3 regions of the Vibrio pelagius genome follow, and region 2 is predicted to be linked to each of the others. Evidence: predicted binding sites of a transcription regulator. Region 2 holds the regulator's gene; each other region holds the start of a gene.
The links. The regulator PurR, encoded in region 2, represses purine synthesis genes. The targets are predictions, from matches to a motif close to TNANGNAAACGTTTNCNTNA.
Positions count from the first base shown of each region.

Region 1: a site for PurR is predicted at 7,738-7,757, ahead of vsple_RS10880 (NCS2 family permease). Genes of this name have one in related genera too.
Region 3: a site for PurR is predicted at 4,552-4,571, ahead of metK (methionine adenosyltransferase). Genes of this name have one in related genera too.

Region 1 covers NZ_AP025503.1:2,487,545-2,498,654, forward strand. The annotation lists gene ribD (bifunctional diaminohydroxyphosphoribosylaminopyrimidine deaminase/5-amino-6-(5-phosphoribosylamino)uracil reductase RibD) at 1-791, opposite strand, end outside; gene nrdR (transcriptional regulator NrdR) at 801-1,250, opposite strand; gene vsple_RS10855 (glutamate-5-semialdehyde dehydrogenase) at 1,376-2,626, opposite strand; gene proB (glutamate 5-kinase) at 2,761-3,900, opposite strand; gene crl (sigma factor-binding protein Crl) at 4,023-4,412, opposite strand; gene frsA (esterase FrsA) at 4,557-5,810, opposite strand; gene gpt (xanthine phosphoribosyltransferase) at 5,899-6,363, opposite strand; gene vsple_RS10880 (NCS2 family permease) at 6,428-7,717, opposite strand; gene vsple_RS10885 (aminoacyl-histidine dipeptidase) at 8,844-10,316, shown strand; gene vsple_RS10890 (DUF3332 domain-containing protein) at 10,402-10,941, opposite strand.
Region 2 covers NZ_AP025503.1:1,153,179-1,164,288, forward strand. The annotation lists gene glgC (glucose-1-phosphate adenylyltransferase) at 342-1,559, shown strand; gene glgA (glycogen synthase GlgA) at 1,549-3,003, shown strand; gene vsple_RS05220 (alpha/beta fold hydrolase) at 3,229-4,026, shown strand; gene vsple_RS05225 (putative signal transducing protein) at 4,153-4,473, opposite strand; gene vsple_RS05230 (TVP38/TMEM64 family protein) at 4,487-5,167, opposite strand; gene vsple_RS05235 (TfoX/Sxy family DNA transformation protein) at 5,292-5,882, opposite strand; cyclic di-GMP riboswitch class I at 6,011-6,095, opposite strand; gene purR (HTH-type transcriptional repressor PurR) at 6,267-7,271, opposite strand; gene torD (molecular chaperone TorD) at 7,593-8,240, opposite strand; gene torR (two-component system response regulator TorR) at 8,497-9,210, shown strand; gene elyC (envelope biogenesis factor ElyC) at 9,331-10,206, opposite strand; gene cmoM (tRNA uridine 5-oxyacetic acid(34) methyltransferase CmoM) at 10,322-11,104, shown strand.
Region 3 covers NZ_AP025503.1:2,726,392-2,737,501, reverse strand. The annotation lists gene rsmE (16S rRNA (uracil(1498)-N(3))-methyltransferase) at 1-449, opposite strand, end outside; gene vsple_RS11960 (endonuclease) at 598-1,329, opposite strand; gene vsple_RS11955 (SprT family zinc-dependent metalloprotease) at 1,420-1,923, opposite strand; gene vsple_RS11950 (DUF2189 domain-containing protein) at 2,001-2,798, opposite strand; gene metK (methionine adenosyltransferase) at 3,154-4,308, opposite strand; gene tkt (transketolase) at 4,657-6,651, shown strand; gene epd (erythrose-4-phosphate dehydrogenase) at 6,833-7,867, shown strand; gene vsple_RS11930 (phosphoglycerate kinase) at 8,019-9,182, shown strand; gene fbaA (class II fructose-bisphosphate aldolase) at 9,335-10,411, shown strand; gene mscS (small-conductance mechanosensitive channel MscS) at 10,796-11,110, shown strand, end outside.

The DNA of each region.
Region 1 (11,110 bases), 1.3 Mb from region 2:
GCAACACGCAACACTGGCGCTTGAGATTGATACAACTTGAGATCTTGATTATCAGCTTGAAGCAGCTGTGCCTGTCGATCGAGAATCACGCGCGTAGGTTGGCGCAGTGAAGATGGCGGATAAAGAGCTTGTACCGCTTGCGGTAATTCATCCCAACGCACATTAAGTGACGCATTATCTTCAATCACGGTTTGACTGGTCGATAATACCGCTCCCGCCTTGGCACGGAAATGCTGCACATCACGACGAGCATGCGGCGAAGTAATCCATTGGCTCTGACCATTACTCAAAGCGGTTTGACCGTCTAAGCTTGCTGCCATCTTCAATTGAACAAACGGCCTACCTGTTTGCATGCGTTTGATAAAGGCTGGGTTTAACGCCAATGCATCTTGCTCTAGCAGCCCGACTTGCACCTCAATACCCGCATCACGCAGCATTTTGATGCCACGGCCTGCAACTTTCGGGTTTGGGTCTTCCATTGCGCAAATCACTTTGGCAACTTGAGCCTTAATCAACCCTTCAGCACATGGCGGTGTACGACCGTAATGAGAGCACGGCTCTAGCGTGACATAAGCAGTCGCGCCTTTGGCTTTATCGCCAGCCATTCTCATGGCATGAACTTCTGCGTGTGCTTCACCCGCTTTGGCATGAAAACCTTCACCAACAATGTTGTCGCCGTGCGCGATAACGCAGCCCACATTTGGATTTGGTGCAGTGGTATAAATGCCGCGCTTAGCCAGTTGCATGGCACGCGACATCATTTGAAAATCTAACGGAGAAAATTTTGACATGAGTGGGAGTTAGTCCTCTAGCTTGGCAATCTCTTCGCCAAACTCTCGGATGTCTTCAAAACTGCGGTAAACAGAGGCAAAACGAATGTAAGCCACCTTATCGAGCTCTTTCAGTTGGTCCATGACAAGATTCCCAATCATCTCTGTTGGTACTTCACGCTCGCCAGTTGCTCGCAGTTGAGACTTGATGGTACTGATCGCAAGTTCAATGGCATCTGCGCTCACTGGGCGCTTCTCTAATGCACGTTGAATTCCGCCGACCATTTTGTCTTCGTTAAAGGGTTCACGGTTGCCATTCGACTTGATCACTTTTGGCATAACAAGCTCAGCCGATTCGAATGTCGTAAAACGCTCACTACAGGCCAGGCATTGACGGCGACGACGAACTTGATGCCCGTCTGCGACTAGCCTTGAGTCGATTACTTTAGTGTCGTTCTCTGAACAAAAAGGACAATGCATATCACCTCCAAATAATTGATTGTCAGTGTAACGGAATTGCCAAACGTAGGGAAAGAAAAAGGGCCAATTAAGGCCCTTTTATGTGGTTATTGGTTGATTATGACCAACCGAGCTTCACATTCATCCTAGCTACGAATTAGGTAGTTCGCTTTACCAACCCACTTGTAGCTGGTCAGCTCTTCCAATCCCATAGGGCCACGAGCATGAAGCTTCTGTGTTGATACCGCCACTTCTGCTCCCAGACCAAACTGCGCGCCATCCGTAAAGCGAGTTGATGCGTTGACATAAACCGCCGCAGAACCGACTGAGTTAATGAAGCGTTCAGAGCTCTCTAGGCTGTTTGTCATGATCGCATCTGAATGACTCGCATTGTGTACGCGCATGTGGTCAATTGCCTGAGCTACGTCAGCAACCACTTTGACACCTAAGGTGTAGCTTAGCCACTCAGTATCGAAATCATCCTCACCCGCATCACGCACGTCAGCGAAATCAGCAAGCAGCGCTTTAGCACTTGCATCAGCCACTAATGTCACTTTACCCGCTAGGCGTGTTTTAAGCTTACCAAGGAACTCCTCAGCGACCGCTTCATGAACAAGCAGAGTATCTAGTGAGTTACATGCTGATGGACGTTGAACCTTTGAGTTCTCAACCACATTCACTGACTTTTCTAGGTCAGCCGACTCATCAACGAAGATGTGACTAATACCAAAGCCACCGATGATTACTGGGATGGTGCTGTTCTCTTTACACATTTTGTGTAGACCTGCACCACCACGTGGGATGATCATATCAACGTACTCATCTAGCTTAAGTAGCTGAGACACAAGTTCGCGATCTGGCTTCTCAATGTATTGTACCGATGCCGCTGGTAGCTCTGCTTTTTCTAGTGCAGATTGGATAACCTTAACCAGCTCCATGTTTGAGAAAAACGTCTCTTTACCACCACGTAGGATGCTTGCGTTACCTGTTTTCAGGCACAGTGCAGCAATGTCGATGGTTACGTTCGGGCGTGCTTCATAAATAACACCAACAACACCAAGCGGTACGCGACGACGAGAAAGCGACATGCCGTTTTCTAGCACTTTGCTGTCAATTTCGCTGCCTACAGGGTCATTCAGGCTGATAACGTTGCGCACATCGTTAGCAATACCCGTTAGACGCTCTTCGTTAAGAAGTAGGCGGTCAAGCAGCGCTTCTGTTAAACCAGCTTCACGACCCAATTCAATATCTTTTGCGTTCGCTTCAAGAATGGTCGCTGCATTAGCTTCTAGCTCATCTGCAATAATAGAGAGCGCTTTATTCTTCTGCGCTGTTGATGCTGTTGCTAGGTGAAAGGCAGCCTCTTTTGCTGCGATACCCATGTTAGTTAAATCCACGTTTAACTCTCCCTTAATTCTGTCTGTCTATCTGAAATTCTGGGTACGCTAGTTAATGAAATAGCCACCTTCTATCGGCAGCTATTCATTGGTCTCTCATTTTCTGAGTAAGCGTACTAAGTTTAGCTCGTCTGTTACTCTTGGATCACTACCATGTCATCACGGTGAATAACCTCTGAGCCGTAGTCATAACCCAGAATTTCTCCAATATCTTTACTGTGTTTGCCCGCAATCTTCGCCAAGTCTTGGCTTGAGTAGCTTGCGATACCACGCGCAATCACTTTACCTTTTTTATCAGTCACTTGAGTCACCTCGCCACGAGAGAACTCACCGCGAACTTGAATCACACCTTTAGCCAATAAGCTGCTGCCTTTAGTGTTCACAGCATTCACTGCACCGTCATCAACCACGATATCACCAGCCGATGCAGGGCCAGCTAGGATCCAACGCTTACGGTTTTCAAGCGCCTCTTCTAATGGCAAGAAACGTGTGCCTTGTGGTTCTGCGCTGAGTGAGTCGAAGACCACATTCTCTGCGCTGCCTGCTGCGATGATCACTTCAATACCAGCACGACGCGCAATGTCCGCCGCTTGCAGCTTAGTTGCCATGCCGCCAGTACCCAAAGTCGTGCCACTGCCACCAGCGATCTTACGTAAAGTATCATCGATGGTCTTAACCTCTTTGATCAACTCAGCATTTGGGTCTTTGCGAGGATCAGCGGTAAATAGACCTTTTTGGTCAGTCAGGAGCAGAAGCTTATCAGCACCACACAAAATACCGACTAAAGCCGACAAGTTATCATTGTCGCCCACTTTAATCTCGTTGGTCGCTACTGCATCGTTCTCATTAACGATTGGAATAATGTCGTTATCCACCAATGCATTAATGGTGTCACGTGCATTTAGGAAGCGCTCACGGTCATCGAGGTCAGCACGCGTTAGCAGCATTTGGCCAATCTTGATGCCGTAGATAGCAAACAAAGACTCCCAAACCTGAATCAGCTGACTCTGTCCTACTGCAGCAAGCAACTGTTTGCTCGCCATTGAGTTGGGCAGTGCGGGGTAACCAAGGTGCTCACGTCCAGCTGCGATAGCGCCAGACGAAACCATAACCACAGAGTGGCCTTGCTTTTTCAGTTCTGCACACTGTCGTACAAGCTCTACCATGTGAGCTCGATCTAACGCTAATGTGCCACCAGTTAAGACACTGGTACCCAGTTTAACAACCACAGTTTTACGCTGTGTTGCTGTCCCGCTTTGATGATTAGTTGTCATGAAGTCTTTATATGAATAAAACAAATAAGAGGTGATGTTTTAACAATCAAAACAGGAATTCACAAGTAGAAAAGGTGCGAAATCGCACCTTTTTACCTTATAGAGAGGAGTAACCTTTAAAATTAAACAAATTCGACAGAAGCTGCGTCTAGCCCAACCTCCAGCTCGAACTTAGATTTCAGCTCGTCAGAGAGCTTTTGATGAAAGGCCTCCTGAGTGCGAGTTACCTCAGAAATAGCTTTTTTAGGAAGTTCCAACACTTCCCATTCACCTTCAACATTATATTTTCCAATGTTGTATTTGGCAGTAAAGCCTTGTTCAGATTTTGCCAATTCTAGCCACCACCCCCAGAACTCACGCTCTTCTGGTGACTTCTTATCGTTTACGCACACCGAAAGGCAATCGAAGATATAGTGACCCTCTTCCGATTGTGGCTCTCTCAGATATGGGCCAATGGCCTTTAAAACATTCAGCAGACGATAATGCGTAGGTTGTTGTGTCACTTCTGACATATTGAATCTCCATTTTCAATGTTAAGAATGACGTTACTCAGATGGCAATACGTAAAAACGCTGCAATTGGATTTTATAAATTCTATCTGAGCATCAAGTACTTAATCTGTACATTTTTTATGCTTAACTAATTTAGGAGAAATGTCATCTAAATAATTCATCCTCGAGCCATTTTATCGCCAATTCGAGGGATTGCTCATAACCCTGTGTAATTGATTTGGATTTAATTTTCTTCGCTTTACCGTAATCGCTGTAAATAGCAACTAATTGATTATCAGATGGCGGTGATACCGGATCACCTTCTAGAGCCAATGCTAGGATAGGAACTTGTGTTTTACTGTTGGCTAGTAGCCCTTGAACTTTTAGAGACCAAGCCATCAGTTGGCCCGACAAGCTATTGATATCAACGACACCCTTGCCCAGACGTGAGGCAAGTACGTCGAGGTGCATTTTGGGCATCTGTTTCAGTTTATCCGCATGGACAAAGATATCGTGAATCGGTGCACCGAGTGCCACACAAGCTTTGATTTTCTGCTGCTCTAGGAAAGACAGACGAACCATTGCGTTGCCGCCAAAACGGAAACCAAACAGACCAACCTTGTAGTGATCAACCCAAGGGATATTCGGTAGCTCATTCAGAACCGCTTGGTGCAAACAAGAAGAGTCTTCAGTGAGCGGCCAGTGAGAGCTGTGGCCAATTGATGGCATATCTACAGTCAACATCGCGATATTCTTCGGTGCAAGATAATCTCGGAATAGACGCCACATATCCGTTTGCAAACTATCTAGCCCCGCACTGACAATCACCACAGGTTGAGGTTTATCTGTGTTCGATAGGTGCAGGTGCGCTTTGATCTTGCGGTTTTGATACGGAATCTCAAGCTGCTTTACCACCAGTTTAGTGTGCTTAATCGCTTCTGCATAAGCTGTGTTGGCCAACACCTGAGCTTGAGTCGCTAGGTTGTCGTTTTTCAAGTGAGGGTAGCCAGCAATACTAAAGCAAAGTGACGCAGAAAACAGTTCCTCTGCAACCTCTTCGCCGCTCTTATCGTTAGCACGGTTTTGGTGTTGCATACCGAGCTTGGTCCACTCATAAGCCCAGTTACCACTGCGGTAGCCCATGACGGTATCCAACCAATCATCTGTCGTACGTGAATGGGTCGATGATGCAATGCGTGACAATACCGCTTCTTGTTCAATCGGGTTTACCCCTTGCCAGACCCACTGCATGCGGCGCAGGTTTCGATACCACGCGCTATCTTGTTGTTCATGCTTCTGTTCAAGCATGTCGACAGAGCTCGGCATATATTGCGTCAGCATTGAGGTCTCTTTCGCCTGTTTATGTTTGACAAATAGAGTTTCAGATAGGTTTTTACTGGTTTCTTCAGATAACGACATGGGGATTCTCAGTCGAGGATGATGACTGTAATAATATAAAAAAAAATGACCCTATAAAGGGTCATTTCTCAAAAAACACAGATTATGCTTATTTTGACTTGCGATTTACTGGCTCAATGTAACCTAGGCTTAGATCCCACGGCTGTTCAATCCATGTGTCTTGAGCGATATCAACAATGTAATCGTCGAGTAGCGCTGCACCTGAAGGCTTAGCACATACCGCGATTAGCTTCGCTTTAGGGTACATTTCACGTAGTTTACGTGCAGTGTCACCGCTGTCTACTAGGTCTTCAACGATTAGGAAACCTTCACCGTCACCCTCTGGCGCTTTAACGACAGTCATATCACGTTGGTGATCGTGGTCGTAGCTAGAAATACAAATTGTATCAACGTAACGAATACCTAACTCACGAGCCAAGATTGCACCTGGTACTAAGCCACCACGACTTACTGCCCAGATACCCTTCCACTGTTCTGCAGGCATTTGCTTAGCAGCCAGTTCACGGCAGTAAGATTGCATGTTGTCCCATGTGATGATGAATTTGTTACTCATAGTAATTAAACCTAATAAATTGTCATGTTGTTAGAGGCCATATCAACTTGGCCTCTGCAAGCGATTAAGCGAAGATGTACTTAAGGATAAAGATCAATGACATTACCCAAACGGCAATAGAAACGTCGCGACCTTTACCACTTAGCAGCTTAATTGCAGCGTAAGCGATGAAGCCTAGAGAGATACCCTCTGCGATAGAGTACGTCAACGGCATAAGCAGACATGTTACCACGACTGGAGCTGCTTCTGTAAGATCACGCCAATCAATACCAACCAGACCAGACATCATCAGAATGGCTACATAGAATAGTGCACCTGACGTTGCGTACGCTGGAATCATACCCGCTAGAGGTGAGAAGAATAGAGCAAGAAGGAAAAGTACGCCTACAACAACAGCCGTTAGACCGGTACGACCACCCTCTGCAACACCTGAAACACTCTCCACGTAAGAGGTGGTGTTTGATGTACCTAGAAGAGCACCAATTGACGTTGCGGTTGAGTCAGCAAGCAGTGCTTTGTTCAGACGAGGAAGCTTACCGTCTTCTTTAATTAGGTTTGCTTTTGTTGCAACACCAACTAACGTACCCGCCGTGTCAAATAGGTCGACGAATAGGAAAGCAAACACAACCGAGATCATACCGATTTCAAATACAGCAGAGAAATCAAGTTGCATGAATGTTGGCGCTAGGCTTGGTGGCGTAGAAATAATACCACCGTATTGCACATCACCAACAATGATTGCAATCGCTGTGATGGCAAGAATCGCGATCATTACAGCACCTTTCACACCACGGTGAACCAATGCAACCGTTAAGAAGAAGCCAAGTGCACCCAGAATAGGGCCAATCGCTGTAATATCACCCAGTGATACTTTAGTTGCTGGATTAGAAACCACAATACCTGCGTTGCTTAGAGCGATAAATGCAAGGAAAAGACCGATACCCGCAGAGATACCCACGCGCAGTGACATAGGAATCGAGTTAATGATCCATTCGCGAACTTTAAAAATACTTAGAAAAATGAAGATAACGCCCGATACGAATACCGCAGCCAAAGCCACCTGCCACGTGTAACCCATGCCCATTACAACGGCGTAAGTAAAGAACGCATTCAGACCCATACCTGGTGCTTGAGCGATTGGGTAATTGGCGACAAAGCCCATGATGAAACAGCCAATAGCCGCAGCTAAACAGGTTGCTACAAATACAGCGCCGTGATCCATACCAGCATCAGCTAAGATCATTGGGTTTACAAAAATGATGTAAGCCATCGTAAGGAAGGTCGTTAGACCGGCGATGATTTCAGTGCGCACATTGGTGCCATTTTCACTGAGTTTAAATAGCTTTTCGAACATTATCGAATCCTATAAGGGTAAAAAGTAAACGGTTGCGTAATCGATTGGCTCAGGATTATAAAGTTATCAAATAACAAATTCCAGATAGAATTAAGACTCTAACTAATATTAATGGTGAAAACGTATGAAACAGATCGATTAAAAAGCGCCATTGAAAGCATAAAAAACATTATTTAACAGATACTTAAAATAAACAAAAAACTAAAAGCAAGTGGTGTTTTTTTTGAACTATGCAAAAAGTTCACATGGAAGGTTAGGCAAGTAGCGTACGATAAAAGTCATAAAATTGCCCCATTTTTCAACAGATCCAGTAATAATGAAAATTCCGAACAGTTACAGTTCAAAATTCAACCAAACATTATGCTACCAATTACATTAAATAAGTGATCAAAAATAGCGCAGAAAGAGAGCCTGAGGACACAATATTAAGGTCACAAATCGAGCATTGGAACGGTGATGGAAAACAGCAGGCAAAAAAAACGCCACTCAACTATGAGTGGCGGTAGAATCAGTCAACCAGAGGGTTGTAAAAAAATTCCAATATATAGGGGTGAACAAACTGTTCAAGTCACACGCTCAGGTTACTTGTAACCAAAGCTAGTTGGGTATGCAAAGTTGCTAGTGTAAACAGAGCTGTTAAGCCAGAACGTTGCAGATGGTAAACCTTTCATAACTATCACCTTAATAAATCAATTAAAAACACTTTTGATTTCTCGGTTCCTTGGAGGCGATAAACGGACTCATCCTTTGAGCATTTACTCTTCATCTCAGAAGTTGGTTATTAATATACCGCAAAGAAAAAAGATTACAAGCAAATCTTGCACTAAATCACACTTATCAACAAAAGAGACTAAATAACAAACTCAAAATGTAATTAAATTACAAAAAAAGACCGATAAAAACGTTTGCATGGAAACTTATTAAGCAACTGAGCGCCTATTTTTGATCAGAGCAACAAATCTCTTTTCAAACTTTGAAACAATTGCCCGCGACTACCGCTACTCGTCTACCCGCTCAAATGGTATGCTGTCGGCATCAAAACAGACCTATATTTCTAGATAATTGTCCTTTATACAAAGCAACTTTTACCTAAAGATATGGTTATTCAATAAAAAAGGAGTTATCCGTGTCTGAATTCCATTCTGAGATCAGTAAATTATCCCCTGCCCCACTTTGGCAGTTTTTCGATAAAATTTGCTCAATCCCACACCCATCAAAACACGAAGAAGAGCTTGCTCAATACATTATTGCCTGGGCAACAGAACAAGGCCTAGATGTTCGTCGAGACCCAACGGGCAACGTGTTCATCAAGAAGCCTGCAACACCGGGTATGGAAAACAAAAAAGGTGTGGTACTGCAAGCTCACATCGATATGGTTCCTCAAAAGAACGAAGACACGATTCACGACTTCACTAAAGATCCTATCCAACCGTACATCGACGGTGAATGGGTAACGGCAAAAGGCACAACGCTTGGCGCAGACAACGGTATGGGTATGGCATCATGCTTAGCGGTTCTAGCATCAAACGACATTAAACATGGCCCAATCGAGGTTCTACTAACAGTAGACGAAGAAGCGGGTATGACCGGTGCATTCGGTCTTGAAGCGGGCTGGTTAGAGGGTGAAATCCTTCTTAATACCGATTCAGAGCAAGAAGGTGAAGTGTACATGGGTTGCGCTGGCGGTATCGACGGTGCGATGACATTTAACGTTGCCCGTACTGCAATCCCAGCAGATTTCGTAACTCGCAAGCTAACGCTAAAAGGCCTGAAAGGCGGCCACTCAGGTTGTGATATTCACACAGGTCGTGCAAACGCGAACAAACTGCTTGCTCGTTTCCTAGCCGGTCACGCAAAAGAGCTGGACTTACGCATCGTCGAATTCAAAGGCGGTAGCCTACGTAACGCAATTCCTCGTGAAGGATTCGTAACAGTTGCAGTACCCGCTGCAAACCAAGAAAAACTGGCTTCGCTATACAACTACTACACGGAGCTTCTTTCAACAGAGCTAGGTAAAGTAGAAGACAGCATTGTGACTTTCAACGAAGAAGCTTCAGTTGAAATGGGTGCACTTGCCGCGGCTGACCAAGCTCGATTCATTGCAGCACTAAACGCAGCGCCAAATGGCGTGATCCGTATGAGTGATGAGATCGAAGGTGTGGTAGAGACATCTCTAAACGTGGGTGTTATCACAACTGAAGAGAACTCAATCACTGTACTGTGCTTGATCCGCTCTCTTATCGATTCTGGCCGTAGCCAAGTTGAAAGCATGCTTCACTCTATAGCGGAGCTTGCGGGTGCAACTATCGAATTCTCTGGTGCTTACCCTGGTTGGAAGCCAGATGCGGATTCTGAAATCATGCACATCTTCCGCGACATGTACGAAGGCATCTACGGCCACAAGCCAAACATTATGGTTATCCACGCGGGTCTTGAGTGTGGTCTATTCAAAGAACCATACCCGAACATGGACATGGTTTCTTTCGGCCCTACGATCAAGTTCCCTCACTCTCCAGATGAGAAAGTGAAAATCGATACGGTTGAGCTATTCTGGAACCAAATGGTTGCACTACTTGAAGCCATCCCAGAAAAAGCATAATTCGCTTTTCTTGCAGAAACTAAAACAGGTGCTCATCGAGCACCTGTTTTTTATAACGAGTTTGTTGCGTTCTTTACAACAAATCTTAGGCGCGCTCTGCCGCGTAAGCCGCTAGTTCATCCATTGACGTTTGAGCCACAATCTCACCATCAATAAAATACGTTACTACTTCACCGTCACGCACACCAATCAAAGTCGCTTCGTCACCGTTTTGGTAGGTGATGCTCATTTGAATCGTATTTTCATCCAACTGCGTCATTTCACCACGCTCAATCACACGGTTCTGTGTTAACGGAGCGATTGGCGCTTCGGTTAGAGACTCATCTAATTTGTGATTGATATCGATGTAAGTATCGGTTTTGCTATCGAAAATATGTGGTGTACCTGTAATCGGGTTTTTGCCCGTCCAGAACTCCAGCGAGTTGAATACCAAGTAGTCAGCCGCAACGGTTAAACCGTAAACAGGCGCGAGCAGCATATTCAATCCACCCCGCGCATAACGGTTGTCCACCGCTTTGAGGTTAAATTGCATTAAGTAACCGGTAACAGCATTACTACCCACACAGCCAGAAAGAGCGGCCGACGCCACTGCCAATGCTACGATCTTTGTGATTGTTTTTTTCATAACGATCTCAGTTGATTAATTTACTCCCCCAAAGAGGGGGCTGGATAGTACTAACCTCAGACGCAATAAATATCAGAGTAAAATCAATAAATTGTCAGGACTACTACAGTCAAAAGACTTCTTGATCAAAGTCAAATCAACACTGACTCCATTCGCAGAACCCACCAAT
Region 2 (11,110 bases):
GGCAGATCACTATTTGGATGTAGAAGCCATGTGCTTTCATTGTTAATGTGATGTTTCTGAAAGTCTGTGTAATGTGAGCTGCTCTGAGACTTAGAAAAGCAATCGTTTCACACACCACAGAATGGCATCTTAAAAATTGAAATCGACGGAAAAGTCGATAACGTATATAAAACCAAGTGCAAAGCATAGTGCACATATAACAACGTTTGGCTTAGTATTTTGTCACTGAATATGAATGGATATGTACTAAGTGCCTAAAATAACAGTTGATACTTACCCCCATAGGCTTACCCCTAAACTAAGTACCAACATCGACAAGCTATAAGTATATGGAGAATAAAATGGCTGGTGTATTGGGAATGATTCTTGCTGGCGGTGAAGGCTCTCGCTTAAGACCTTTGACTGAATCTCGCAGCAAACCCTCGGTTCCATTCGGCGGAAGCTACCGCTTGATTGATTTTGCTTTAAATAACTTCGTAAATGCAGATCTTATGAAGATTTACGTTTTGACGCAGTTTAAATCGCAATCACTATTCCACCATATGAAAAAAGGTTGGAATATCAGTGGGATAACAGATAGATTCATCGACCCAATCCCTGCGCAGATGCGTACGGGTAAGCGTTGGTATGAAGGTACAGCGGACGCAATTTACCAAAACCTCCGCTTCATGCAACTAGAAGAACCAGAGCAAGTTTGTATTTTTGGTTCTGACCATATCTATAAAATGGACATTAAGCAGATGCTTGATTTCCACAAAGAGAAGAAAGCGGCGTTGACGGTTTCTGCACTACGTATGCCTTTGGCTGACGCATCAGAGTTCGGTGTTATCGAGGTGGATGCGGAAGGGCGTATGATCGGCTTTGAAGAGAAGCCGGCGAATCCTAAGCCAATCCCTGGTCACCCTGATTTAGCACTCGTTTCAATGGGTAACTACGTCTTTGAAGCAGACGAGCTATTTGCTGAACTGGTAGAAGATGCCGATCGTGAAGGTTCTACTCACGATTTTGGTAAGGACATCATTCCAAATATGTTCCCGCGTGGTGACGTGTTTGTTTATGACTTTAGCACCAACCGTATTACTGGTGAAAAAGAGGAAGTGTACTGGCGTGACGTTGGTACGATTGACGCTTACTGGGAGGCACACATGGACCTGCTAGAAAAAGATGCGCCATTCTCTCTATATAACCGTAAATGGCCTCTTCACACTTACTACCCGCCACTACCGCCGGCAACCTTCACCGACTCTGCGAACGGACGAGTTCAGATCATTGATAGTTTGGTCTGTAACGGTAGCTATGTACGTGGCTCTCGCATCGAGAAGTGTGTACTTGGTTTCCGTAGTAATATTGCATCTGCTTGTGATATCAGCGAAAGTATCTTACTTGGCGACGTTAAAGTGGGTGAAGGCTGTGTCCTTCGTCGTGTCATCGTCGATAAAGATGCAGATATCGCACCGGGTACTCAAATCGGTGTGAATCTGAAAGAAGATAAAAAGCACTACCACGTTTCCGAAGATGGTGTGGTAGTCATCCCTAAAGGAGCAAGAGTTGGTTACTAAAACTCTCTCGGTACTTTTTGTAGCGTCTGAAGTTGAAGGTTTAATAAAAAGTGGTGGCTTGGCTGATGTAGCCAAGGCACTGCCTAAAGCGTTGCAAACACTCGAACAGGACGTTCGAGTGACCATCCCCGCATACAGCAAAATTCCAAACATTGAATCAGCAGAAGTGATTCTAACGACTGAGCTCGATCACTGGCCTCATACTGCTTATCAAGTTAAGAAATTAAGTGTTGAGGGCGTTCAAGTTTTTGGTATTGAATGTCCACAGTACTTTAACCGCGCCGAGATGTATGCTAAGCACAACCAGGCATACGCTGATAATGGTGAGCGATTTTCATTTTTCAGCGCCGCTTGTTTAGATATGCTGCCAAAGCTAGGTTTTCAACCTGATATTGTTCATGCCAACGATTGGCACACAGGCTTTGTTCCGTACTTACTCAAGTCTCGTTATCAAGATCATGATTTTTTTAAAGGGATGCGCAGTGTTATTTCGATACACAATGCTGTCTTTAAAGGTGTGTTTTCTTACGAGGAGCTGCAAAACCTACCGGAAATGCACAGTCGACATGTGCCTGAAGCCGCAGTCAGTGACACTCATGTCACAATGTTAAAGGCTGGTGTGATGTGCGCAGACAAGATCAATGCTGTTAGCCCAACGTACGCTGAAGAGCTCAAAACAGAGCTTGGAAGTCATGGCATGGCGCGAGAGTTCCAACAACGTTCTGATGACCTATTTGGTATTTTAAATGGTTGTGACTACGGTTCATGGAACCCTGAAACGGATGTGTATCTACCGCGCAAATATAAAGCGACGAAGCACAGTATGGTACAGGGAAAATCTGCCTGTAAGCAAAAGTTACAACAAGAAGTTGGTTTACCTGAAACTGATTGTGCTGTGTATGGCATGGTGTGTCGCTTAACCAATCAGAAGGGTGTCCACTATTTAATACCGATCATTGAAGAGTTTCTCAAAAATGAGCTGCAAATCGTGATTGTTGGTACTGGTGACCCTGTCTTGGCAAGTCAACTTAAAGAGCTTTCCGCGTTGCATTCAGAGAAGTTTTCGTTTGTTGAAGCTTACAACAATGAGTTGGCTCACTTAGTTGAAGCCGGTTCAGACTTTTTCTTAATGCCATCTGAATTTGAGCCTTGTGGCTTGAATCAGATATACAGCATGGCCTATGGCACATTGCCTATTGTTCGTTCGGTGGGTGGTTTGAAAGACAGTGTTAATCATTACGATGACAACCCAGAACAGGCAACCGGCTTCGCGTTCAAAGAGCCAACGCCTCAGGCTCTACTTTCTGTACTGCATCGCTCTCTGCTGCTTTATGCGCAAAAACCTGCAGAAGTTCGTCGAGTTCAGCTTTATGCAATGCAACAGAATTTTTGCTGGGAAGATGCCGCTAGATCTTATCTAGATATGTATCACACAGCATTTTAATTCGTTTATTTGCAAAGTAAGGTGTTCCATTGTGAACACCTTTATTTTTCCTGTCGCGTGAACAATCGCTCCGCCTAGTGCTTTAGGAGTAATTGTGGTCGAGCTATTCAGAACGTTGATAAGATGATTGACACTACCATCACTTAATCGGTTTAATAGCGTGCTATGATTACCGAGCACCTAACAGCGGTGTCCAAGCAAATAAGTAGAATTAAAGCGATAGGTATGTCTGAGAGTTTATTATTCCATAAAACATTCAATCACCCGACCAGTGATGAGTGGGTCGTTTTTGTCCACGGTGCTGGTGGGAGCTCGTCCATTTGGTTTAAGCAGATCAAAGCTTACAAACAGCACTTTAATTTGTTGTTGATTGACCTAAGAGGGCATGGCAAGTCTGACAATCTCTTAAAAGAGTTGATCAGCAACCGATACACCTTTAAAGCGGTAACCCTCGATATTCTTAAAGTTCTCGATCACCTCAAGATCCGTTCGGCACATTTTGTCGGAATGTCTCTTGGAACCATTATCGTGCGAAATGTGGCTGAGTTGGCTGCGGAACGTGTGCGTTCGATGGTACTCGGTGGCGCTGTAACGCGTTTGAATACACGTTCTCAAGTTTTGGTTAAACTCGGAAACCTCAGTAAACATATTATTCCTTATATGTGGCTCTATAGCTTATTTGCTTACATTGTGATGCCGCAAAAGAGCCAGCGAGAGTCGAGACACCTTTTTATCCGTGAAGCGAAAAAGTTGTGTCAGAAAGAGTTTAAGCGTTGGTTTATTCTTACTGCTGATGTTAATCCGTTGATGCGTTACTTCAAAGAACGAGAGTTGCCTATACCAACTTTGTACCTGATGGGAGAGCGTGACTATATGTTCATTAAGCCTGTGAAAGAGATGGTAGCGGCTCATAAGTCGAGCGAGCTGGTGGAAATTGCTAACTGTGGTCACGTTTGTAACGTGGAGCAGCCAGAAGAGTTTAATCAGCGTTCAATCGCGTTTATTCAGAAGCAAATCAAATAGTGCGATTGTGATGGGGCATCCCTCACGACACCGAGCAAGATACAAAGACAGGAAGCTATGATGCTTCCTGTTTCTTTTTGGAGAATGAGCTTTTGGAGATTGGACTTTTAAGCGCCTTTTGCTAACTCATGTTTCAGGGCAGGGTGAGCCACACTGCCAACATGAGCCAAATTGGGCTTCATTGATTTCATGACATTGGCTGCAACGCCACTCTTCATAGATGATGGAGTCTTGTTGTTTCTTATAAGCGTTAATGAGATTCAATGCCGCAGGCGCGTCAGAAGGCTCGTAGAGCCACACATATGGGTCTGTTTCCTCAGAGAAGGGGATTTCTCCTTTCAAACCAAACAACCCTTCTCCACGCACCTCACAGGCAATCTTTTCACTCTCTAGCAGCCCACAGATTATATGAGCCTCAGTTGGGTTTGCAGCACTGAAGATCTTCATCCACTTTCCTTGTCTATTCTACTATTGGTGCCGAACGAAACTTACCCATAATCCATTTTGCGGCGATTGGGAACACCCCAAGTAGTGCAAAAGAGATGAGTACAGAAGGAGATACGATACCTGATAGAGATTCGATCTCTGCCAGTTGAGTACCTGCGTTTAAGTAAACGGCAGTGCCAGGAAGCATCCCTAACTGACTGGTTAAATAGTAACGCCCTACGGAGATAGGTGTTAAACCCATGAGTAAGTTAATTAAGAAAAATGGGAATACCGGAATCAAACGTAGAGAGAATAGGTAGAATGCCCCGTCTTTTTCTACACCTTGGTTGATGGTAGACAGCTTGTCACCAAATTTACTTTGTACCCAGTCTCGTAATAGAAAACGGCTGCTCAAAAACGCCAGTGTTGCACCTATAGTGCTTGCAAACGAGACGAGTAACAAACTGGTCCAGAAGCCGAATAGAGCCGCACCGAGCAGCGTAACCACCGCGGCACCTGGAATTGAAAATGCGGTAATCATTACATAGAGAATGAAGTAGGTTGCTGCTGCTGCAACAAAATGACTCTCTATGTAGCCGTTTAGAAGTGCTTGTTGAGCCTTGGCATTTTCAAGCGTTAAGTACTGGCCAAAGTTGACAGCCAGTATCACTATCGTGGCAACTAAAATTATGCCTAAAATCATTTTCTTACTCATGAGAGCGTCCCTAAATTTTTTGCTTGTAGTTAGTATAGTTAGACAGGAGGAGGAGAGATTAACTTTCAATAGAAAATAAAAAAAGCCACATCAATGTGGCTTTTGACAATTAAGTGATTTGGACTTAATTAATAGAGTTGATAAGCTCATCGCGTCGTTGTTGAGGTATGACCGACCAATGAGTACCGTTGATGGCACCTTCAAGTGCCCAAAGCAGCTCTAAGCTGACACTGGACGAGTGAGACTCTTTTATTGCTTTGTACGCATTAACAGAACCAGACTCATACAAGCTCTCGACGGTATCGATGCCTGCTTTTTTCAACATACGCTCTGTGGCAAGCCGAAGGTTGGGCAAATCTTTTAATCGTGTAGGCTTCGCCGATGATTGGATTTGCTTCTCTTTTTTGGCACAGTCAAGGGACGTTTTTGCCAGTTCGATAATACGTTCTTGAGTCTGCCAGAGGTCTTCTGGAAGAGCAAAATACTTAGTAACGACTGGGAATCCGCGTTTTTTGTATACGTAAGGTTCGAAACCCTGTTGTTCAAATTTTGAAGTAGTATTTTTGTCAGCTCGAATGTGTAATTGATTGTTAACGACCAGTGCAAACATCGTGTCGTCGGCAAAGAGGCCAAAACCGCCAAACATTGAGCGTGACTTAATCTTTCCAAGTGGCTCAAATAACTTCATTGAGTCCTTGAGTATCGGTTTATCCATATTGTTTATCTCGGTGTATTTGAATTACGCCACCAAATAAGCAGGTCCGAGAGATTAGCAAAATGTCGCAATAAAATTGTCAATAAGCCGTAAATTACTACTAAAGGTAGGAAATACTGCATTTTGCCATCGGTAACCCCGCTACCATACCAATAATGGGTTAGGCCGGAGGCTTTGCGTCTCACCCTTTCAAGTGATTTGCCCTGTGCGTGACTGTATAACGAAGAATAAAGTTTTTTGTTGAATGAGGTTCACACTTGTTATTCCAAAATGTGATCTTAATTCAGTTAATTGTTGTATTTATATGCAACAAGGTTTTTATTTTGTCGGAATAAAAAAAACGCACCAAGCGGTGCGTTTTATTAGATTTTTCTAAAGTTTACGTTATTTTAACGTTCTAACTGTAGCTCGCTCAATGATCTCTGGATGCATTTCGAACACGCGTTTTTCGTGATCTTTGTCTTTAATGCGTTCCAACAAGATTTCAAATGCGTTTTTGCCGACACGACGCTTTGGCTGGTGAACAGTTGTCAACGGTGGTGAGAAGTACTCTGCCAGCTCAATATTGTCGTAACCAATCACTGAAATGTCTTCTGGGATCTTAATGCCTTGCTGTTGTAGACGGCTCATAAGACCAAGTGCCATCGTATCGTTGAAACAGAATACTGCTGTCGGGCGATTCTCCATTGCAACGATTTTATCTGCCGCGATAACTGCGGTGTCACATTCGAAGTTACCTTCAAGAATTAGACTGTCATCTGTTTGAATGTTTGCTTCCTCAAGAGCACGGCGATAACCCGCGATACGCTCTACACATGCCGCTTTATCCAAATGTCCACTTAGACAAGCGATACGTTCATGTCCTCGTTCAACCAGGTATTTAGTGGCGAGGTAGCCACCTTCTTCTGAGTTGTCGATGATTTTATCCGCTTGTGAACTCTCTGGGCCCCAGTCCATAACAACTTTTGGAATGTCTGCGTGGCGGTCAAGCATTTCACGCAGTTCTTCAGTTAAGTCAGAACACATTACCAAGATGCCGTCTACGCGTTTTTCAGCAAGCATTCGGATGTAGTCGCGTTGCTTCTCGTAGATACCACCTGTGTTACATAGAATCAGCGTGTAGCCTTGACGGTAACAGTAGCTCTCTACTCCATCGATCACTTCAGAGAAGAATAGGTTGGTTGATTGAGTCACTAGCATACCGATTGTGCGCGTAGAGTTACATTTCAGGCTACGAGCAACAGCACTTGGTGCATAATTTAGTTCATCGACGGCTTTGTTTACTTTTTCTTGAGTCGCTTCTGCGACGAAACGTGTCTTGTTGATCACGTGAGAAACGGTGGTTGTTGATACGCCGGCTAAGCGAGCGACATCTTTTATAGTTGCCATGGCTTTATCCTATTGATAGCTACTTCCTCAGCAGTACGGAGCAAGTAGCCGTTTAAAGCTACCAGAACAAGAGCTTAGAATATGGAGGGCTCTCTCGGTACTAAAGTGCTAAAAAACAAAAAACCGCTTATGAGAGCGGCTTGTCTTAACACCGAAATGCTCTTAGCTAATTTAAAGCATAGCATTTCGAGAATGTTTCATATTTTATCGTTTGCGGTCACAATTTTAGACTGACTAGAAAATACTCGCAATAAAATTCACCCAGAAATCTGGGTGAGTTGTCACATTCTACCTAAATTGTACCCTTAGTCATCAGTGAATTTATTCACCAGCTAAATATTGTGTATCAAGTTTACAGAAAGCGACTAGCAATTCTGCAACACATGCGTAAAAACCAAACTCATCAAATTCACGGCATTTTACTGCGAACTGTGGAACCCAACTAAGGAGCTGTCGTTCAACAAACTCGTGTTGTGTAGCGAAAGCCGTTTCTAGATCTTGTTCACTCTCAAGGTCGTTGGAACGAATAATGATGTTACCCAGGAAATCTAACTCAATGGCTAGGTGGTCAGCAGGCTCTTTCAGATCTTGGTTTACGGCGATGCCGTAAGACGCCATGATGGCTTCCATGTCTTGAGCTGGTTTTGCATTCAGTAGTCCACTTTTGTCTAGATAAATAGAAGCGTACGGCAGAGCACCGTACTTATCCGACTTTAAGAACAGCTCGCAAAAATCGGATGAAAGCTCTAATTGAGCATCTTCACGGTTCTGTAATCGGTTAAGTGTATCTACTAGGTTATTGATTGATGGCTTAAGCGTCTCGTTGTCGCCGAGGCCGGTTAAAAACGAACGAATCTCAACCGAGTGGTATTTGTCCAATTCTTCTTGAGTCAGTTCTTTCGCGAACAGGCTCGATAGCCACCAGTAGATTTCAGCTCGTTGTTCATTGAACGCTTTGGTTTCTTTCATCTCAATAATCCTAATATCGTCTTTCGTAATATCTGCGGTACGAAGGCTTACTAACCCTTGTATTTGCTAACTGCAAAGTCACTCGTTAGTAGTAATGCCTATATTGAATTGCGATGGGGGTTAAATAGCAAGGTTTAAGATTGTCTTGTATCAAAAAAAATTCAGGTTTCTGGCTTTTATCTTACCTACTACTAGAATTGTTACTAGTTATGAATAGAATGGTCACTGAAACTATTAAATAAGAAAAGTGGTGTAGATGAGCTATCACGTATTAGTCGTTGAAGATGATGTGGTAACCCGTAGTAAGCTAGTTGGATATTTCCAGAATGAGGGTTACACAGTAAGCGAAGCAGAAAGCGGCGCTCAAATGAGAAATGTTTTAGAAGAAAATAACGTAGATCTCATTATGCTGGACATCAACTTACCAGGCGAAGATGGATTGATGCTAACTCGCGAATTACGCAGTCAATCAGACATTGGGATTATTTTAGTTACTGGACGCACGGATAGCATCGACAAAATTGTAGGCCTAGAGATGGGCGCAGATGATTATGTTACCAAACCATTTGAACTTCGCGAATTATTGGTTCGAGTGAAAAACCTACTTTGGAGAATTTCTGCGGCTCGCAAGTCACCATCAGATGCAACTGAGCAGGCGGAAGACGCGTCAATCGTTCGCTTTGGTGAATGGACGTTTGATATTCCACGTCGCGCACTGAGTAAAAACGGTGAGCCAGTGAAATTGACCAAAGCTGAATATGAGTTATTGGTTGCTCTGTCGTCATACCCTAACCAGGTTTTAAGTCGTGAGCGAATCTTAAATATGATTAGCCACCGCGTTGATGCACCAAACGATCGTACCATCGACGTATTGATTCGTCGTATGCGTGCTAAGATGGAGTTTGATCCAAAGAATCCACAAATTTTTGTGACGGTTCATGGTGAAGGCTATATGTTTGCAGGCGATTAGCAGCTAGAATTGAAATGTTCAACTAGCGAAATTGAAAAAGCCGAGATATTCAGTATCTCGGCTTTTTGTTTATGAAATTAGCTTGAAAGGTCTAGGGACTTAAAGTCACTTCATACAGCATTAAATGGCTGGTTGTGCGCCACTTGTTGGTAGTGCATCGGAGGCGGCAGAGAGCTCTTCTTCAAGCATTGAAGGTTCGGGGATGATCATTGGCTCTTCCATTTCGGTGCTTTGGTTATCTAGCCAATCGCGCAATGATTGCCAAACTAACCCCATCGTTTCATGCCAATATCGTTCGGTCTGCTCTAAGTAGATCGCTTTTGGCATGTACTTGTTCCAAGGTTGCTCAATGCCTTCTTGAGCCAGAAAATTGGTAGGCGCTGGAATCGGCTTCATTCCTGCATCATGAAATTCGTTGAGAGCGCGCTGCATATGGCTGGCGGAAGTCACGAGTACCATTCGTTTGTTTTTCACAAATGCAGCAGCCTGACGCGCTTCTTCCCACGTATCTTTAGCTGTCTCAAGTAGGATAATGTCTCGTTTAGACACACCCAAGGCCAAGGCAACCTTCGCCATCATGCGTGCATTACTGACTTCAGTACCACCACCATAGCCAGATAAAATCAATCTAGCACCGGGATAGATTCGTTGAATGCGGATGCCTTCACTCAATCTCATCAGGCCTGTTCGGCTGAGTTCAGATGTAGGCGGGATTTGGTCGTCTACGACATGGCCACTACCCAATACCATCACATAGTCGATAGATTCATTTGTCGGCAAAAATGCGGTGTGTTGTCGTTCCATTGGCATAAGAAGTTGGCTAGAAACGGGTTGGAACGCGATCAGGAAAATACCACAAAGTGCAGAGAGCGTGATAAGGCACCCTGTTTTACGTTTTGTAGTGAACATAACAAGGGCTAGCCCCAGAAAAGCGAGAATTAACATTGCTGGCAGTGGCATCAACAGTGAAGACACTACTTTTTTCAGCTCAAACATATCCGATTAGTCCGAAAAAACATCACTTAGTACTAAAAAGAGACATCGCCTCTTTATTCCTGAAATTCCTGTGACAGAATAGCAGGCACGATAGGACATGATAACCCAAGTAGCTGTGACTGAAGACCGTAATTTCGACGATATTGCCCACAAATTTGCAAAAAATATTTACGGCTCTGACAAAGGAGAGATCCGTCAGATCATCGTATGGGAAGATTTAAAGCAAGCGTTAAGCACATTTAAAACCGAAGAAACACCTTTGCACATTCTGGATGCTGGAGGTGGTTTAGCGCAGATGTCGCAAAAGATAGCTAGCTTGGGGCATAAAGTGTCGCTGTGTGATCTCTCTTCTGAAATGCTGAAATTGGCACAGCAAGATATTGATAAAGCCGGCTTGCTTGAACAGTATCGATTCATTCATTCTCCGGTTCAAAATATTGCACAGCATATAGAAGAGCCAGTGGATATGGTGATGTTTCATGCTGTAATGGAGTGGTTAGCTGATCCAAAAGAGGCTTTGGATATCCTGCTTAAGCAAGTGAAGCCGGGTGGCGTGGCATCAATTATGTTTTACAACCATCACGGATTAGTCCTCAAAAATGTGATTTGTGGCAATATTCCTCATGTATTAAATGGGATGCCACATCGAAAACGGTTTAAGCTGCAACCCCAAAAAGGTTTGAAACCTGAAGAGGTCTATCAGTGGATAGAAGAGGCGGGTCTTGAGATTAAAGGAAAGTCGGGTATTCGTTCGTTTAGCGATTACATAGGTAATATGGAGTACATGGGCGACTACCAATTCGAAGATGTACTTGAGCTTGAGAAACAGCTATGTCGTCAAGAGCCTTACCTCTCTTTAGGTCGCTATGTTCACGTTTGGGCGCAAAAACCAGAATAAAAAAGC
Region 3 (11,110 bases), 1.6 Mb from region 2:
ATTACAGGTACGGTGTTACGACCACACTGCTCACAGGCGGCAATCGCAATCTTCTGCCATTGAGCTAGCTTTTTCTCGAAGCGTTTTGCATCAAGCTTCACGCCGCAGCGTTCAGAGATGAGTGGGGTAATGGTGTTGACGCCAAGCTCTACCGATTTTTGGATGGTGAATTCCATCTTATCGCCGCGAGAGATAACTTGACCAAGATGCAGGTCGAGCGGTGACTCACTGCTGCGCTCGATACGCTCTGTCACGTTAACCGTCACATTTTTCTTCGATACTTCGGTGATCTCAGCCGGAAACTCAGCTCCGCTACCATCAAAAAGCAGAACCTCTTGGCCCTCTTTCATGCGCAATACGCGTCCAACATGCCCTGCAGCATCCTCGCCAAGTGCAAGAGAACCTAATTGTTGAATGGGTTCAGGGTGGTGAATTCGAGGGATTCTCATGTTGGTTGACCTGTAAATTGTTAATCTGGGGTTTAATATCTCAGCCTAACATGGATGCGCGATGAAGAAAAAACAAGGGCAGCGCCAGAGTTTCAAAGTAATTTGAAACTCTGGTATCCAAAACAGAGATTTAAGGAGGCAAGGTGGGTTACTTACAATTCTCGTAAACAAACGGGTTATGGTTGCCTTGAATGCGGAAAATACGTTCATCACGAGTACATTCCCACTCATCGACAGGGAATTGCTTATTCCATGCCATCATCAAGTTAGTTTGTTGTTTCGATAGCTTGAAGCCGTATTCTTTGCTCATGTACAGATAGGTACGCGCAATCGAACCTTTGGCGCGATCGGGTGGCATTACCTTGCGCTGTTTGAAGTTGACCTGCATCTCACATTGGCCATAGCTAACGCCATCAACACCATTCCATTGGCTGAAGTTGTAGTTAGAGCGATCACCATTCACTTCTCCGATTGCAGGAGTTAGGTTATGGAGGTCGGCTTCCATTGATTTAAAAACCTTGTCATTGCGGGTGCAGTTCTTACGACCGCCATTCTGCCAACACTGGCGCTGGTGGCCGAATTGCCATGCCGGCACCACATGCTCCCACTCGATGCGAGAAGCTCGCCTCTGCTGCTTTCTGACTTCATAGCCGCATCCTTCAAGGTCAGGAATCCCTTTCTTTTTATCCTTCCAAGTAATGTCACAACCACAATAAAAAGAGGTTGGATGGTCAAGGTAGATTTTTACGGCTTCGCGTTTGGCTTTGGAAAAAGAGCTTGGTGGTGCGGCGAAAACGCTTTGGGTCACCAGTAGGCCAAATAGTGCTGAGAGGTAAAAAGACACCGATAGGCCAAATGCTTTTGAAGGTGATTTTCTCATGTAAAAAGACTGATAAAAGTATGATAATTATCAGTCTAGCACTCAAATGACATTTTTCTCTATTACATTTTGTTGCTAGCTCTATTGTGTCTAGCTGAGCTGTTTACCGGTGAAAGTGAGTAGCTGGTTGCATTGCTGACAGCGGTAGCTTGCTTGATTGCGCTGCACTTTATTGTGACGGCGGATGGTCAGGGGGTAGAGGGTACAGCCGCAGTTGTATTCAAATGTTTTCCCTTGAACTGAGTTCACCGAAAAGCTATGCGTGGTCTTTGCTGGCACCTTGAATACCTGCTCCATCACATACCGCCACTCTTTACCATGAGGCTTAACACGGCCAAAGACTTGGTGGGTAATAAGGTGAGCTATTTCATGAGGGATCACCTCTGCAATAAAGGCGTCTTGATTTTCATTGAACAGCACCGAATTTAGACGTATCTCATTGAGTTGAAGATAAGCTTTGCCTGCTGCTTTTCCTCGTACTTGGTAAGTTAGCTTTGGTATTGGAAATTGGCGAGAGAAGTGCGAGTTTGCAATATAAATACATTCCGCCAACTTCTTATTGGCTCGATGATGCAATGGGTTGTAAGACGACAAAGATGAGACTCCAAACAAAAGGCCTTAGCTAGATGCTAAGGCCTTATCCTATCATTGGTTCTGATCGAGATCAGGTACTACATATGGTGATTTTTCTTGATCGTCTCACGGTAGGCGTGCCATGTACCGTAGCCGAGTAGTGGCATGGTTACGATCATACCGACACCATAAGTGGCAAACCCGATTAAGATACCGCCGCAAATGATAGCCGCCCAGACCACCATCGCCGGCAGGTTCGATTTCACTGCGTTGAAACTAGTGAATATCGCACTCATCACGTCAACTCGGCGCTCCATCATAAGTGGAATAGAGAAGGCTGAGATACTGAAAATCAGGCTAGCGATAACGAAGCCGACGACAGAGCCCGTGATTAAGAAAGGAGCAAATTCAGCCAGCGGTGCTCCTTGCACTGACGGGTATAGAGCATGCAGTAGAGCAGCGATTCTCATCCAGAAAATCATCGCAACCATCAATACAATCGCAAATGCCCATTGGTGGGTTGAGTTGCGAGTGATGGCCTTCATTGAATGGAATAAACTGGCGTTGTGGCCTTTCTCTCTCTCCCAACTAGCGTCATATAAGCCGAGAGCCAAAAACGGCCCAATCAGCATGTAGACAATCAGGCTCGGCATAACCACTAGGTATGTGCCTTGCCATTGCACCAGCTGAACAATCGCAACGGCAGCGGCCATAAAACATAAGCCATAGAATGCGCTGATCATCGGCATTCGCACTAGATCGTGAAGCGCGAGTGAGAGCCAATGAAAGGGCGCAGAAATACTGACTTGGTTGCATGGAATAGTGCGAGCGTATTCACTGTCACTCACCCTATTTTTGTCTTTTTTAAAATCGGATGGATTTGCGGTACGAGGCATAACTTCCCCTTAGTTAACATAACGTCCTGGATTCAACCTCATTTGTCCTCACAGCGGCTGGCAGCGAGTCATCTTGGTTGAGCTGTTATTGAAATATCATGTCCTAGAGAGCCGTCTCGCGTTGCCTAACGGGGTGTAATTTAACCAGTTGTTGCACCAAATGTGAGCTTGATCGCCTAGGAGTACTTTAACTATTGTCACTACTGCTAAAAAACACAAATTATCCGAGATGTTTTTGAGTGGAATTTTATTAGAGAAATTGACGAAATATGGCAGGGAGTTAGAGGTAACTGCATAAAAATAAAGCCCTTACTGGCGGGTAAGGGCTTTTGGAAATTTTTTGCTTGGCGCGAAATTATTTTAGGCCAGCAAAGTCAGCTAGGATTGCTGCTTTGTCGGTTGCTTCCCAAGGGAACTCTTCGCGACCGAAGTGGCCGTAAGCTGCTGTCTGCTTATAGATCGGTTGAAGAAGGTTCAGCATCTCTTGCAGGCCGTATGGACGTAGGTCGAAGTTTTGACGAACGGCTTCAATGATGATGTCGTGAGATACTTTTTCAGTACCGAAAGTCTCAACCATGATAGATGTTGGATCAGCAACACCGATAGCGTAAGAAAGTTGGATTTCACAACGGTCTGCCATGCCAGCCGCAACGATGTTTTTAGCAACGTAACGAGCTGCGTAAGCTGCGCTGCGGTCAACCTTTGATGGATCTTTACCAGAGAATGCGCCACCACCGTGACGAGCTGCACCGCCGTACGTATCTACGATGATTTTACGACCCGTTAGACCACAGTCACCCATTGGACCACCGATAACGAAACGGCCGGTTGGGTTGATGAAGAAGTTAGTGTCTTTAGTAATCCACTCTGAAGGTAGTACTGGCTTGATGATCTCTTCCATTACTGCTTCACGTAGGTCAGGTGTTGTTACTGAATCACAGTGCTGAGTTGAAAGAACAACAGCGTCTATACCAACGATCTTGCCTTGGTCGTATTGGAAAGTAACTTGTGATTTCGCATCTGGACGAAGGAAATCTAGCTTGCCGCTCTTACGCACTTCAGCTTGTTTTTTAACAAGTAGGTGAGAGTAAGTAATTGGTGCTGGCATTAGGATTTCAGTTTCGTTTGTTGCGTAACCGAACATGATGCCTTGGTCACCTGCACCTTGCTCTTTAGGGTCAGCTTTATCAACACCTTGGTTGATGTCTGGAGACTGCTTACCAATTGTATTTAGTACAGCACAAGAGTCAGCATCAAAGCCCATGTCAGAGTGAACGTAACCAATTTCACGAACGGTTTCACGAGTGATCTCTTCGATATCAACCCATGCAGACGTTGTTACTTCACCGCCAACCATAACCATGCCCGTTTTCACGTATGTCTCACAAGCAACACGTGCTTTAGGATCCTGTTCTAAGATGGCATCAAGAACAGCATCAGAGATTTGGTCTGCAATTTTATCTGGATGGCCTTCTGAAACAGATTCAGAAGTGAAAAGGTGCTTAGCCATGAGAGCTCCACTTTTAGTATTAGGTGCAAAGTTTCTATCTGCGTCGCAGAGGGTTGCGCCGAGATCAAATTCAATAATTTCTGTAGGTGTTTCTACATCTAGACGTCTATTCTAAATTCCAACGGTCGAATTACAAGCTCTTTTTTATGATATGTCATAACCAAACGATTGCTTTCTCACTTATGCTAGTCCGTTAAAAACTAGGGAAATGTTGTAAAAGTGCGAAAACTGACCTTGAAAACCTCAGCAAAACGTTTGCAGTCACCATAGGCGTTTGAGAGAATAACCGCGCTAACAACTAGCAATTATTTCTCATTTTTCAAATCGCTTATGCACTCAGGAGCAGACATGCCTTCTCGTAAAGATCTCGCAAATGCAATCCGCGCACTTAGTATGGACGGTGTTCAACAAGCTAATTCAGGCCACCCAGGCGCACCTATGGGTATGGCTGACATCGCTGAAGTTCTTTGGCGTGGTCACTTGAACCACAACCCAGCAAATCCAGAGTGGGCAGACCGCGACCGTTTTGTACTGTCAAACGGCCACGGTTCAATGCTAATTTACTCTCTGCTTCACCTAAGCGGTTATGAGCTATCTATTGAAGATCTTAAGAACTTCCGTCAACTTCACTCTAAGACGCCAGGTCACCCAGAGTATGGCTACGCACCGGGTATCGAAACGACAACAGGTCCTCTAGGCCAAGGTATCACTAACGCAGTTGGTATGGCGATGGCTGAGAAAGCATTGGCTGCTCAGTTCAACAAAGAAGGCCACGACATCGTTGACCACTTCACTTATGCATTCATGGGTGATGGCTGTCTGATGGAAGGTATCTCTCACGAAGCATGTTCTCTAGCTGGTACGCTAGGTCTTGGTAAGCTTATCGCTTTCTGGGATGACAACGGCATCTCTATCGATGGTGAAGTTGAAGGTTGGTTCTCTGACGACACGCCTAAGCGTTTTGAAGCATACGGCTGGCACGTAATCCCAGCGGTAGACGGTCACGATATCGAAGCAATCAACGCTGCAATCGTTGCTGCTAAAGCAGACCCGCGTCCAACGCTTATCTGTACTAAAACGATCATCGGTTTTGGTTCTCCAAACAAATCAGGCTCTCACGACTGTCACGGCGCACCACTAGGTCACGACGAAATCGCAGCAACGAAAGAAGCACTAGGCTGGGCTCACGGTCCATTTGAAGTTCCAGCAGACATCTACGCTGAGTGGGATGCAAAAGAAGCAGGTGCTGAGAAAGAAGCGGCTTGGAACGCGAAATTTGACGCGTACGCGGCGGCTTACCCAGCAGAAGCAGCAGAGCTTAAGCGTCGTCTGAATGGCGAACTACCAGCAGAGTGGGAAGAGAAAGCAAACCAAATCATTGCTGATCTTCAAGCAAACCCTGCTGATATCGCATCACGTAAAGCATCTCAAAACGCACTAGAAGCGTTTGGTCAAATGCTTCCAGAATTTATGGGCGGCTCTGCTGACCTAGCACCTTCGAACCTAACTATGTGGTCTGGTTCTAAGTCTCTAGAAGCAAATGACTTCTCTGGTAACTACATCCACTACGGTGTACGTGAATTCGGTATGACGGCGATCATGAACGGTATCGCACTACATGGTGGTTTCGTTCCTTACGGCGCAACATTCCTAATGTTCATGGAATACGCACGTAACGCAATGCGCATGGCTGCTCTGATGAAAGTTCAGAACATCCAAGTTTACACGCACGATTCTATCGGTCTTGGCGAAGATGGCCCAACTCACCAACCTGTTGAGCAAATGGCATCACTTCGTCTAACACCGAACATGAGCACATGGCGTCCATGTGACCAGGTTGAGTCTGCAGTGGCTTGGAAACTGGCTATCGAGCGTAAAGACGCACCAACGTCTCTAATCTTCTCTCGTCAAAACCTTGCACAACAACCTCGTGATGCAGAGCAAGTAGCGAACATCGCAAAAGGTGCTTACATCCTGAAAGATTGTGAAGGTAAGCCAGAGCTTATCCTTATCGCAACGGGTTCTGAGGTTGAGCTAGCAGTAGAAGCGGCGGCGCAACTGACGGCCGAAGGCAAAAAAGTACGCGTTGTTTCAATGCCATCTACTGATGCATTCGACAAGCAAGACGCGGCTTACCGCGAAGAAGTTCTACCGTCAGACGTAACAGCACGTATCGCTATTGAAGCGGGTATTGCTGACTTCTGGTACAAGTACGTTGGCTTCGACGGTCGCATCATCGGTATGACAACATTCGGTGAATCTGCACCAGCTGGCGAACTATTCAAGATGTTTGGCTTTACTACTGAGAACGTAGTAAGCACAGCTCAAGAGCTTCTAGCTTAATGTGAGTTATCCACGAAGGCCTGAGTGCTGAAGTGAAAATAGAGAACCGAGCTCTGAGTAGCTCGGTTTTTTATTGGTTGTCATGAATTATTTTTAGCGAGTTAGATCACTCAACTAATGCCTTTTAGGTAGGATTCGGTTATCATCTGTTGCACGAAATTTTGGTTAGATGTATGGAACTATGCTAAAAGTCGCAATCAACGGATTTGGAAGAATAGGGCGCAATGTTCTAAGAGCGCTTTATGAAAGTGGCAAAAGCCAACAAATCAAAGTCGTCGCAGTTAATGAGTTAGCACAACCTGATGCTATGGCTCATCTGCTTCAATACGACACCAGTCACGGCCGTTTCGGCAAGAAAATCTCGAACGATCAAGAGCATATTTATATTCATCATGAAAGTGGTGAAATCGACAGTGTTCGTATTCTCCATTTAGCTGAAATTGACCTACTCCCTTGGCGCGATCTTGAAGTGGATATCGTGCTGGATTGTACCGGCGTGTATGGTTGTCGTGCCGATGGCCTCGCTCATATCGAAGCTGGCGCTAAAAAGGTGCTGTTCTCACACCCAGGTGCGAACGACCTCGACAACACCATTATCTACGGTGTTAACCACGATTCTATTAAAGCCAGCGACCGCATTGTTTCCAATGGTTCTTGTACCACCAACTGTATCGTACCTATCATCAAGGTTCTTGATGAGGCGTTTGGTATTGATTCTGGCACTATCACTACGATTCACTCGTCGATGAATGACCAACAGGTGATTGACGCTTACCACTCGGACTTGCGTCGTACTCGAGCGGCAAGCCAATCTATTATTCCGGTCGATACCAAGCTTCATAAAGGTATTGAACGAATCTTTCCGAAATTTTCTAACAAGTTTGAAGCGATTTCTGTGCGAGTACCGACGGTTAACGTTACAGCAATGGATCTAAGTGTCACAATTAATACGAATGTGAAAGTTAATGACGTAAATCAAACCATTGTTAAGGCATCTCAGTGTACATTACACAACATCGTTGACTATACTGAAGCACCGCTTGTATCCATCGACTTTAATCACGATCCTCATAGCGCGATTGTGGATGGTACTCAAACCAGAGTGAGCAACGGCCACTTAGTAAAAATGCTAGTGTGGTGTGATAATGAATGGGGCTTTGCAAACCGAATGCTGGATACGGTACTTGCAATGCAGGCTTCCGAAGGCGAGAAGTAGAGCCCGGACGCAAATATGCGGATTATTTATTTTTAAGCTTGAAATAAATCCCAAGTATCCACATATTATGACCAGTTGAAGAATTTATAGGCTTAGCAGGGTTGCTGAGTTTCCAAAACTTTATATTTATTTAAATTTGAGAGGACAAATCATGTCTGTGATCAAGATGACTGACCTGGAACTAGCAGGTAAACGCGTATTTATCCGTGCTGACCTAAACGTACCAGTAAAAGACGGTAAAGTAACTTCAGATGCTCGTATCCTTGCATCTCTACCAACTATCAAGCTTTGTCTAGAAGCTGGTGCAAAAGTAATGGTTACTTCACACCTTGGTCGCCCAACGGAAGGCGAGTACAACGAAGAGTTCTCTCTACAACCTGTAGTTAACTACCTAAACGACGCACTAGACTGCGAAGTTAAACTAGCTAAAGACTACCTAAACGGCCTAGAGCTAAACGCTGGTGAGCTCGTTGTTCTAGAAAACGTTCGCTTCAACAAAGGCGAGAAGAAGAACGAAGAAGAGCTATCTAAAGCATACGCATCTCTATGTGACATCTTCGTAATGGATGCATTCGGTACGGCTCACCGTGCACAAGCATCTACTCACGGCGTTGGTACTTACGCTCCTGTAGCGTGTGCTGGTCCTCTTCTTGCTGCTGAGCTAGAAGCACTAGGTAAAGCAATGGACAACCCAGAGCGTCCACTTGTGGCTATCGTTGGTGGTTCTAAAGTTTCTACTAAACTGACGGTTCTTGAGTCTCTATCTAAAGTTGCTGACCAACTTGTTGTTGGTGGTGGTATCGCGAACACCTTCATCGCTGCGGAAGGCCATAACGTAGGTAAGTCTCTATACGAAGCAGACCTAGTTGAAACCGCTCAAAAGCTAATGAAAGAGTGTGCTATCCCAGTTGCAACTGACGTAGCATGTGCAAAAGCATTCGATGAGAACGCAGAAGCTGAAATCAAGCACGTTTCTGAAGTTGCAGACGACGACATGATCTTTGACCTAGGTCCAGAATCAACAGCGGCTCTAGCTGAAATCATCGGCAACGCTAAAACTATCCTTTGGAACGGTCCTGTAGGCGTATTCGAGTTCAAGAACTTCGAAGCGGGTACAGCAGGTATCTCTAAAGCAATCGCTGAGTCTGCAGGTTTCTCTGTAGCAGGTGGTGGTGACACGCTAGCAGCTATCGACAAGTTCGGTATCAAAGCTGACGTTTCTTACATCTCTACTGGCGGCGGTGCTTTCCTTGAGTTCGTTGAAGGTAAAGTACTTCCAGCAGTTGCTATGCTAGAAGAGCGCGCTAAGGCGTAATGAATATGAAGGCGGGTGACTATACCCGCCTTTAACGTTTGCTGCATGTCACACTTTTTTGCTAGAATGGCACAAGTTGTGAGCAAACGTTTGCAAGTTTTTAAACTTAAGTTTTTTAATCTTAAAACGATAGAATAAATAGGACTATTTCCATGTCTAAGATCTTCGATTTTGTAAAACCTGGTGTGATTTCTGGCGATGACGTACAGAAAGTATTTGAAGTAGCAAAAGAGAACAAGTTTGCTCTTCCAGCAGTAAACGTTGTAGGTACAGACTCTGTAAACGCAGTACTAGAAGCAGCTGCAAAAGTTAAGTCTCCAGTTGTTGTTCAATTCTCTAACGGCGGTGCTGCTTTCTTCGCAGGTAAAGGCGTGAAACTTGAAGGTCAAGGCGCTCAAATCCTTGGTGCTGTAGCTGGTGCTAAATACGTACACGCTGTAGCTGAAGCTTACGGTGTTCCAGTTATTCTTCACACTGACCACGCTGCTAAGAAACTTCTTCCTTGGATCGACGGTCTACTAGACGCTGGTGAAGAGTTCTTCGCTCAAACTGGTAAGCCTCTATTCTCTTCTCACATGCTAGACCTTTCTGAAGAGTCTCTAGAAGAGAACATCGAAACATGTGCTAAGTACCTAGAGCGCATGGCTAAAATGAACATGACAATCGAGATCGAACTTGGTTGTACTGGTGGTGAAGAAGACGGCGTTGATAACTCTGATATGGACGCATCTGAGCTTTACACTTCTCCAGAAGACGTTGCTTACGCATACGAGAAACTAAGCGCTGTTTCACACCGTTTCACTATCGCTGCATCTTTCGGTAACGTACACGGTGTATACAAGCCAGGTAACGTTGTTCTAACTCCAACTATCCTACGTGACTCTCAAGCATACTGTGCAGAGAAGTTCGGTATCGCACCTAACGCTCTAAACTTCGTATTCCACGGTGGTTCTGGTTCTACTGAAGCAGAAATCCAAGAGTCTATCGGCTACGGTGTTATCAAAATGAACATCGATACTGATACTCAGTGGGCTACATGGGATGGTATCCGTCAGTACGAAGCTGACAACCGTGACTACCTACAAGGTCAAATCGGTAACCCAACTGGCGAAGACGCGCCAAACAAGAAGTACTACGATCCACGCGTATGGCTACGTGCTGGTCAAACTTCTATGGTTGCTCGTCTTGAGAAAGCATTCGCTGACCTTAACGCTGTAGACGTACTATAATTCTTTCGAATTAGGTCACTCTAAAGTTTTGTAAACCCGCTCTATGAGCGGGTTTTTTTATATCTGATAAAAACTTGTAGGAAATATGTGAAATTCCTAGCGTGCGGTGAATAAATTTCGTAGTCTTTTAGCTATCGGTATTTGTCTTTATGCGTAAGTTTCCTTTATTCAAGAACTTACATAAATATGACTTTGCAATCTGTCAAAGATAGGATATCGTGCCGAAAAACAGGAGGTAGCCCCCCCTGTTTAGTAAGAAGGACTTAGCCAATATTTTTTTAAGATAATGATTTCTTTATATAAAATGAAATTGTTCGCGCTTTAATTGCAGTGGTTGGTTTAAGACAGTTTAGCTCGTAGCATATTACATAGAGGATGCATATTATGGCTGAAAGCTCTAGCGAATTTGAGACCCCAATTGTGGATGGCCTCTCGAATGCAGAACAGTGGTTAACGAATAACTCAGATCTCTTTATTCAATACGGTGTAAATATTATTTCAGCACTGGTTATCCTATTTATCGGTAACATTATCGTTAAAGCGGTCGCGAACAGTGTCTCTAAAGTGCTTCAGAAGAAAAATATGGACCGTGCAGTCGTAGAGTTTATCCACGGCTTAGTACGTTACCTGTTGTTCGTTATTGTTCTGATTGCTGCTCTTGGTCGCTTAGGGGTTCAAACTGCCTCGGTTGTTGCTGTA